One region of the Neobacillus sp. DFD-2R genome, then DNA from elsewhere that is predicted to be linked to it. Evidence: riboswitches for the same ligand, from Rfam matches in the RefSeq annotation. Region 1 holds a riboswitch; the other holds the start of a gene.
The links. A riboswitch is a leader RNA that binds a small molecule or an ion and turns the genes downstream of it on or off. The one in region 1 is predicted to bind cobalamin.

Region 2: it holds a riboswitch for cobalamin, as region 1 does, so the genes downstream of both, AC3ANV_RS25435 (ribonucleoside-diphosphate reductase subunit alpha) here and AC3ANV_RS18315 (DUF4430 domain-containing protein) in region 1, are expected to answer to the same signal.

Annotation. Positions count from the first base shown of each region.
Region 1 is NZ_CM173228.1:3,660,796-3,665,562, forward strand. It holds gene AC3ANV_RS18305 (energy-coupling factor transporter transmembrane component T) at 1-243, opposite strand, end outside; gene AC3ANV_RS18310 (DUF4430 domain-containing protein) at 262-996, opposite strand; gene AC3ANV_RS18315 (DUF4430 domain-containing protein) at 1,068-2,885, opposite strand; cobalamin riboswitch at 2,982-3,173, opposite strand; gene AC3ANV_RS18320 (bifunctional adenosylcobinamide kinase/adenosylcobinamide-phosphate guanylyltransferase) at 3,223-3,675, opposite strand; gene AC3ANV_RS18325 (histidine phosphatase family protein) at 3,627-4,238, opposite strand; gene cobS (adenosylcobinamide-GDP ribazoletransferase) at 4,196-4,767, opposite strand, start outside.
Region 2 is NZ_CM173228.1:5,068,365-5,073,131, forward strand. It holds gene AC3ANV_RS25430 (ribonucleotide-diphosphate reductase subunit beta) at 1-317, opposite strand, end outside; gene AC3ANV_RS25435 (ribonucleoside-diphosphate reductase subunit alpha) at 339-2,624, opposite strand; cobalamin riboswitch at 2,767-2,966, opposite strand; gene AC3ANV_RS25440 (M20/M25/M40 family metallo-hydrolase) at 3,085-4,704, opposite strand.

The sequences.
Region 1 (4,767 bases):
AACATGACGCCCCCTTTCATTAAAAAGGGGATTAAGTAACACCATCAGCAGAAAACTTGTGACGATAAAAATTGACCAGTGCCTTAGTCCGTTGAACCGATCATGGACAAAATTAATGGTTAGTACAAATACAAAACCGATACATAAAAAGACTGGATGAAGCATGAGAATAAAAAGGGATATCGCTCCTGCATAAAACAGGAATGAAACAAGCGGGTGGAATTGGGAAAAACGGTTCTCCATTACTTTATTCTCCAAACATTATTGTGTATAAATCCATTGAATACTGTCACCGCTTTTGACTGTTATAACGCCGGCACTTTTAGGAATTGTACTTCCATTCTGTTTAACAGTCCAGCCGCTCTTTGCACCATAGTCAAATTCATAAATATTATCAATTCCTTCAACATAAGCGGTAGCCCCGCTTCCTCGATAATCAACTTGAATATTCTGTTTTTTTGTTGCTTGCAACAGAACATCAAGAATCGTTTCACCGGTATTAATGATAACTTTAGAGGCTGCCATAATTGTACCCTTTGGCCCAACAATTGACAAAGTCACGGTTGCTGCCGGTTTTGGACTTACTGTTGTAGGCGATGTTTTTGGCGGAGTGCTTGTCGTTGTTGGTTTACTTGGTGCAGCCGTTGGTTTTTTTTCAGCGGCAGCCGGTTTATTGCCTGAAGAAACCTTTGAATTTGTTTGATTGTTAGTAGAATTCACCACAGCCTTTTTCATATCTTGCGTGTTTGTTGTTTGTGCCTGTGATATAACCTTATCCTTCACTTCTGTTGAAGAAGTTGTTGTTTCTTTTGGCTGATCCTGCTTCATTTTCTGATCTGTTTTAGGGCCCGATTCCTGACCTGCAGCTGCATGAGTCGATTCTGATTTTTTCTCTTGCATTCCCATTGAAGTATTTGTAGATGTACCACAGCCCATCAAACTAAAAATCAGCATCAATGAAAATAAAAGGGCAGTTACTTTTAAAAATCGTTGCATGGCTTTTCCCTCCCATGTTGTCTTAAAACCAATTCCCTCTTGCCACATGAACAAGAGGGAATGGATTTGATTTAGGCGTTCCTTTTCTTTTCTCTCAGATAAAATAAATAACCAATCATCATGAGGAAAAGTCCTAAAATAAACAGGTTATACGAATTGCTTGCCGTATTCGGCAGCGGATGACCCTTGGCACTTTCAGGATTACTCTCCGTTACAGGAGATTGGGTTACAGGCTTTTCAATTGTTGTTGGTGTTTCTTTTTCAGGTGCCTGGGCAGCTAAAGGCAAGTGATAGAGTGAGCCTTTTCCATTTGAAAACAGCTGGTAGGCCGCTAAACCTTGAATACCCTGAGCAGTTGAAAAGACATCACTTACATCTCCTCCCTGCCAGTCAAAGCCTCCGTCAGCATTTTGGAAGGATAGCAAATATTGTACTAAGCTGCTATTATCCTTGGCAAAAGGAGAACCATTGGCATCAATGCCTAAAGAAGATAAGGCAATGACCGCTTGCGCCGCAGTGGAACTGTTATCGATTTTAGCGTTTTGGTATTGTGTGGATACATATTGAACAGCTGTATCGACCTTTTCCTTTACTCCTGTTTGGTTTTTATATGGGGCAAGTGCTGTTAAGATCATTGCGGTCGTATCAATGTCACTTTTTGAGCTTTCATCCCAAGCCCAGCCGCCATCAGGATTTTGTTTCCCTGCCAATTCAGAAACAAGCTTTTCCTTTGTCCAAGCGGCGGAATCAGGGATGTTAAAATTTGCACTATCTAAAGCAATCAGAGCATAAGCTACACCATTTAATCCTTGCTTGGTCACATTACCATTATAGATGGATTCAACAAGATTATAGCCGCTAATATTTGTTGGATCTCCTCCGGCAGCTAAAATACCCAGAACATATCTTTCCGTATCGGTAATTCTTGAAAATTTACCTTGTTTTTCTTTCACCAGATTTTTCACATTTTCAAGATAGCTTGAAGGGATTGATTTACCGGCTTGTTTTAAAGCAACAGCCTCCCATTCGCTTACCTGGTTCTTAAGGACATATTGACTGGCAGAATCTACCGCCTTTTGGAGGGCAGCTTTTGAAACAGTTGAATTTGATGGTGATATAGTTCCATTGTCAGTGGTACCGGGTGAAGTTTGCCAGGATTCAAGTTGAAAACTAATTTGGTCTCCAGGCTGGAGCTGATAGCTGCCAGCTCCTACTGAAGCCATTTTCCCATTTACATAAAAGGCCCAATAATTTGTTCCTTCCGCTGTAATGCCATTAATCGAGGTAATCATTTTGCCGTATTGGGTGTCAGTCAAGCCAACCTTGTCCGGACCAAGGCCTACTTGTAAAAACTGAAGCGCTGTTGGCTGCCCAATGATTTCAACTCCTGATAAATCGTTCGTTGTCTTTTTTGCGCCATCCACTACCTTGAGCGAAACGGTATTTTGTGGCGGTTTGGTCCAATCGATATAGCGGAAGCTTAATTTGTCTCCGTCCTGTACAATATATGAATCGGCACCTACCTGTGCAGCGACCCCGTTAATGTAGAATGCCCAGTAATGAGTACCTTCTGCCTTAACGCCTTCTATCGAAGTTATCATTTTACCGTAAGTACCGGTGGTATACTCTACATTCTTATCACCTGCAGCATTAACTAAGACATCAAATGCTGTATCTTTATCTCCATATTGTACAGACTTTTCCGACATCAATGGATTATTTTCATCCCTGATAACAGAAATCGTTCCTTGCTTACTTTGTACGGCAGCAAATGCAGATGGTTGGAAACCGCTCGCCATTAAAGTAAAAACGAGAATCAGTGCCATCCACAATTTTTTGCTTTTGACTATCATGTTTGTTCTCCCCTTTTTTCTCTGAAAAATTTGCATAAAAAAATCCTCCTATAAGGAGGAGGTGTTATGTAGGTTAAGATTCGAACGTACGAAAACGCTCCGGTTGCTTAACACTCTCCTATCCGCGTAGGTTTGGTGTGCAAAGAACAGGCAGGTTTCCTGGCTCATGATCATGGCTCCCTATGTCTTCCCATCGATTAGACAGTGACATTTTATAGGTTGCTCCCATTTACAGTGGCGGGACCGCGTTGGCTTGTACCAAACTTCCCTATTAAGCTAAGAGTCTTCTATAAAGACTCCAGCACCTATTTGCAATCTATTTTTTTATGATATTACTATTATTATATAAACAGGAAATTTTGTATATACTTTTTCAATCAGTAGGTAGAATGTCCTTAATCGTTTGATTGATTCCATACCATATTAGGTCTACTTTTTCTGCTTTTGCAGCACTATCCTGATAGGCCCATCCGGTAACATCCCGCCACAATCTATTAGCTTTATCCATTGGAACAATCCCTTTTGTAATATCCGTTCCAATTACCACTACATTTCTCATTACTTTTTCTTTTTCCCAACTAAGCCAATTATCCAGGCAGTTATTCCAGATACCGCGGCATTTGTCCGAATTAAATTCCTCCGTTAAACCTTTCAACCATAATTCTACTCCTTCAAGGATGATCAATTTTTGGTCCATTTTTTTAAAATTAGTTGGGAGGGGACAGTTATCATAAGCTGATAGCCAACAGTAATCCTTTGTCCCCGTGTATGTGTTCTTTACCCATGCTCTTTTCCCGTTAAAGGCACCTCCAATAATAAAGTGCACCGTTTACCCCTCCTTAACGCTTCTTTATCAAATATAAGTTCAATCCCTTGATCCTGAGGGGTCGGCCAGCTCCAAAAATCTTTCTGTTCCGGTGCAAATTCCGATAATAAATATCTGATTACCCCGCCATGTGTCATTACCGCACAACGCTGAAGACTATGAGAAAGAATTTCCTGAATTACTCTTTGCCATCCGGCTTGTACTCTTTTTGTGAATTGGTGAAAAGCTTCTCCCTTTGGAGGGCAAATATGAAAAGGATCTGATAACCAGCGTTGATATAGAAGATCATTTTTTAGCTCGTCATATGTTTTTCCTTCCCATTTACCGAAATGCAATTCTCTTAATTCTTCTAAAAGGAATGGGTTAGTATTTGGGAATAGGAGTTGGACTGTAGAAATACATCTTTGTAAATCACTTGAAAAATAGCATTCGTACCTCCTAGTTATGAAAAGCTCTTTTGTTTCAGGACATAGGGGAGAATCATTCCACCCTAAATATGCTTTTCGTTTATTTTCTACTGTTAAGCCATGGCGAAATAATGCAATAACCACACGGTCATCCATAGAATTAACTCAGTCCCTTCTACTGTAGCTCCTAAGACGTCTCCGGTTATTCCGCCAAACCATTTCACGGCTTTACGACGGCAAAAAAGCAAACAACCGGCAGCAACGATAATCAATGTTCCCCCTAGTAACATAGCTTTATTTAATAGAATTAGAAAACCAACGATGTACACTGAATAGACCCATAATACTCTTGGAGATGCCGTACGTTGAAACAATGAACCGAGCCCTTCATTTTTAGCTGACTTAACGGTTAACAGTAAGACGCCCATCACACTTTTACTCAAATATGGAATCGCTGCAATAAAGATGTAGGATAAAGCTGCAACCTTCTGTGTGCTTTCAAATATAAAAAGAAATCGACAGCTTAATAAAACGATGATGGATAGAACGCCAAACGCTCCTGTTCGGGGATCCTTCATAATTTCAAGTCGTTTTTCTTGATCCCGATACGAAAAGTAAGCATCACTTGAATCCATCCACCCATCCAGATGGATTCCACCGGTTAGAAGAATCGGAGCCAGCCATA
Region 2 (4,767 bases), 1.4 Mb from region 1:
GTCACATAATCCATCACCTGAGTCATCGTTGGTGTTTGCAGACTATCAAGAGAGGCCAATTGGGTATTCAAGCGCAGGAAAACATCTTGCTCAACCGGACTAAGATACTCCCATTGCTTGAGATCATCCTGCATATTAATCTCCTGTGCCTTCCAAAAATTTGATAACAGTGTTTGATAAAGGTCATACATCTGTGGATAGGCAATATCATTCCAATTCAACAGCCCGGAGGATTCTCCGTTAATGACACCTGTTGATTTATTTGGGAATTCCGGGTTAAGAAGTTTTATTTTTACTAGCGTTGCGTTTTTATTCATAAAATGGTTCCTCCCTAAAATTTAGCTATGGCAAGCTTCGCATTCGTTAATTTCTTCTTGGGATGTGCTCCTGACATAGTAAGTCGTTTTCATCCCCTGTCTCCATGCTTCAAGATGAAGATTTAGCAATTCCTTTGCTTTAATCGTATGGCGGACATACAGGTTAAAACTGATCGACTGGTCAATATGGCGCTGCCGTGCCGCGTTTTGCCGAATGCTCCATTGCTGGTCCAGTTCATGGCGCGACCGTCGGTAATATGGGTACGTCACATGATCCAAATCAGGAGCAGTTACCTTAAACTTAAAGTTTTTCTTTTCCTCTGCATATTCCACCGAATAAATTGGATCAATTCCATCTGTTGAACCGCCAATCTTAGCCGTCGATGAGTTTGGGGCTATCGCCATTAGCCAACCGTTACGCATTCCGTGGTTCCCTACCTCTTCTTTCAAACTGATCCAACGGTTAGAAAGGTATTTTTTCCGCTCAAAATACACACCTGTTTCCCATTCCGACCCTTTGAAATGGAGATAAGAACCTTTTTCCTTAGCCAGTTCCATTGAAGCTCTGATGGTGTGATACGCAATTTCTTCATAAAGCTCATCTGCAAAGCTTACCGCTTCCTCAGACTCCCAGTGAATTTTTTGAAGCGCAAGAAGATGGTGCCAGCCATACGTTCCAAGTCCGATGGCCCGAAATTTTTTATTTGTTATTTGGGCCTGTCCCACAGAAATCGTATTTAAATCAATCACATTATCGAGCATTCTTACCTGAATCCGAATCACGCGTTCTAACACATTAGCAGGCACTGCTTTTGCCAGATTAATTGAAGAAAGATTACAAACGACGAAATTACCCGGTTTACGAACGATGACGATGTTTCCGTCGGCATCTTCATACTCCTTGATGATCGTCGTCGCCGACATATTTTGGGCAATTTCTGTACATAAATTACTGCAATAAACGGCCGTTCGACCTTCCGCTAACAAATGCTTATTCGGATTTTGCCGGTTTACTTCGTCCCGATAGAACATATAAGGCGTCCCTGTTTCTAACTGTGCCACCATGATTCGTGCCATAATATCCATCGCCCTGTAGGTCTTTCGCGGCAGAAGCGGGTTACGGACTGCTTCTTCGTATTTTTCTGTAAAATATAACTGTCCTTTTTCATCGTAAAAATCCTCTAAGCCAAGCGGATTGCCTTGGTCATCTTTCCAGCCCATGATCTGTTTTACCTGATGGGGGCAAAACGTGTGCCACTCGCCAATACTTCTTCCGTCAGCATCGACTTCCTGAAGCTTTTTCATAAAAAGATCGGGAATTGCGACACCTGTGAAAATATCGTGTGCTTTGCGGCGCTCGTCCCCATTATTGGTTTTTAAATCGAGGAAGCCGTTCATGATATCCTTGTGAAAAATATCGAGGTATACTGCGACGGCTCCTTGCCGCTGTCCAAGCTGGTCGACACTGACGGCTGTATCATTAATTAACCGTATCCAAGGGACAACTCCCGAAGAATTTCCTTTAAATTTTTTAATATCAGACCCAAGGGCGCGGACTTTTCCAAAATAAATGCCAATCCCCCCGCCATCCTTACTTAATCTGGCAATATCCCAATTATTTAAATATATGCCATCAAGTGAATCATCAACGGTATCAATAAAGCAGGACGATAACTGGCCAAAGCTTTTTCCTGCATTTGATAATGTTGGAGTGGCGACCGTCATATAAAGATTACTTAATGCCCAATAAGCTTCTTTTACAAGCTTGACGCGTTTTGACGGCTGTTCATTTTGCATCATTGTCATCGCTATGATCATAAATCGTTCTTGAGGAAGCTCATATAAATTCCCGTCATGGTCCTTTGCTAGATACCTATCGGCGAGTAAGAATAACCCGATGTAATTAAATAAGTAATCCCGCTCTTGGTTGATTTCTTTCCCAAGCAGGGTAATTTCTTCAGTGGTGTAGGAATCTTGTAGATTGGTTGAGTAGATCCCTTTTGCTGTTAAGGATTGAATCAGTTCATTGAAATCACCATAGTTTAAGGACCGGGAATAGCCTCTGTTTCCGGCAGCCTCGGTATATAACTCATTGAGATACAAACGGGCAGCGACAAACGTCCAGTCAGGCTGATCCATGGCAATTTGGTTTAATGCATACAATAATGCCTGTTGGTTAGGATCACTATCTGAATTCAGGGCTCTTATTTTTCGTATCAGCTCATCCGCATCGAGTTTAAATTGTTCCGTAGATTGATAGATAGCTTCTAAGACATCATATAGTTCTGATTGAATTTGGGTTTTCATGCAAAAATTCCTCCCTTTTTTAACAAAAAAAAAAAATCCGCCCAATAGAACTTGAGCGGATAAAACGATAACAGTATAAGGTATGGGAAAACCCATCAATTCCTTAATTGCCATCGTTCATCTTCCCAATCCCCGAAGAAGTGAAACATCTCAAGTTATGACAGGTCTCCTGACTTATGCATCATCCTACTCTGAGCCCTTCCCGTATAAGTACCTATTCTCATAAGCTTCCTTATATAGTGGTCTTGCTCATTTCGTCTGCATTTACAGTTGCGGGGGCAGTTCCGGGTTCTCACCGGATTCCCTTTTAAGCCTAATGGCATCCTAACTCAAGGCAAACACAATATATAGTTGTATTCTATTTGATTAAAAACAATATCTAGTACTATTAAATAGTAAAGTAACCATTATATTTTTTCAAGTATTTTTACCCCTAAAAAAACTGACTCGTTATACCGAATCAGTTTTTGACCGTCTTACCTATTATCATCTTAATCATTCCCTCAACCAAAGACGGGACTTCCTCAAAGGCACTTTTAATATGAAGGCGTTCGGTTCGCTTGTGGGCATCCTTGCCAAATGGCCCGACATTTAAAACAGGTGCCTTCAATTTTTTCATCGCATCGAACGGAATACTATAGCTTTCACCCCAAACAGGAGTATTCGCTTTGAATACCGTCCAGCCTTCTCCATCCTCTTGGTAATTCACATAGCTTAAGTCACAGATTCCATTGAAATAATGAATTTGTTGTATCGGCAAGCCAAATTCATGAAGGCCCTGCTGTTTTAAATAATCCACACATTGTGAAACAAGTTTATCATCAGATGAATTGACCGGCGGATAATATGGCGGTGCAAAAAGCAAGACGATTGATGGGGCAAGCTCTTGGCATTGAATCATGAGAGCATCGGCAAGCCGTAACGATTTTTCACGGTCATCCCATTCGTTGTTTGCCTGAATTGCTCTTTTGGTCCCTTCGATAAATTCTTTGCCCAACTTTTTTCTTGCGTACGCTAATAACTCATCATATTGCACTACTTTTACTTCGCCAACCGGTTTCACGGACTGCTCGTCACAGACCTTCTTATATTCCAGATTGCATTTCCGAACGGCATCTGCAGCGTTTTTTTCAAAAATCTCCATAATTTCCGCTGCGCTCCTCTTCATTAAAAACACATTATAAAGAGCAGCAGAACGGTATGGTGTTTGTGCAGAGTATCCTACTTTTAAATCTTTTTGCTGAAGGGTTACCGGGAGCGGGGTTGTCTCCCCTAACACCGTTTCTTGGAAACTTGAATTCCACTCCATTCTCCGGGTCAAAAAAGAAGCGATATAAGGTGCTGAGATTCCACTAAGCGGCTCGCCAACATGTGTTTCTTTCCCGTAAAAAAGGGCTGATGGCATAATCTTGCCGATTGTTCCCGAATATACATAAAATTTAAGGTCGCCGGGTTCTTGGGTAAATACAGGCTCCCCGTTCAAAAAGAGTTTGTACTTGAGACCGTATTTTTCCCTGGTTTCCACTAATTTCGTGACTGCCGCTCTCATTCCGGTGGAGTTAACCTCCTCATCAGGAACAGTCAGCAAAAGGAGATTCAGCGGCCACTGCTCTACTGCGGCTTTTTCGATTAAGCTCATATGCATGACGAGCCCCATCTTCATATCCATCGTGCCCCGGCCGAATAAATATTCACCGGATTTTAAATCCCGCTGAACATCTTCCGGTAACTCTTCGATTCTTCCATGAAGCAATTTTGTCAGTTCCTCCGGTTGATAAGCAAATGCCTCAAGATCACCATATTCTTCGGTATTTACCGTATCAAAATGACTGATGAGGACGATGGTTTCTTTCGCTTCGGGATGTTTATATAATGCGGTTAAAAATTTGCGGCCAAGATCGGCATCATGAAGCCCCAAGTAGTTAGGATTCTCCTGAAAAAATGCCAACTCCTGAAGCTTAGCTTGCAATCTAAAAGGAAATTCACGCTCCCCGTCTGTTAAGGTCATGCTTTTCCAGCTCACCACTTCGCACAATAACTCCCTAATAGCTTTCGGTGTTCCCCAATTTAGCTGAATCATTACAGTGACTCCCTTTTATTTGATGAATTGTTGGACATACACTTTAATAATATGTTTCCGAAA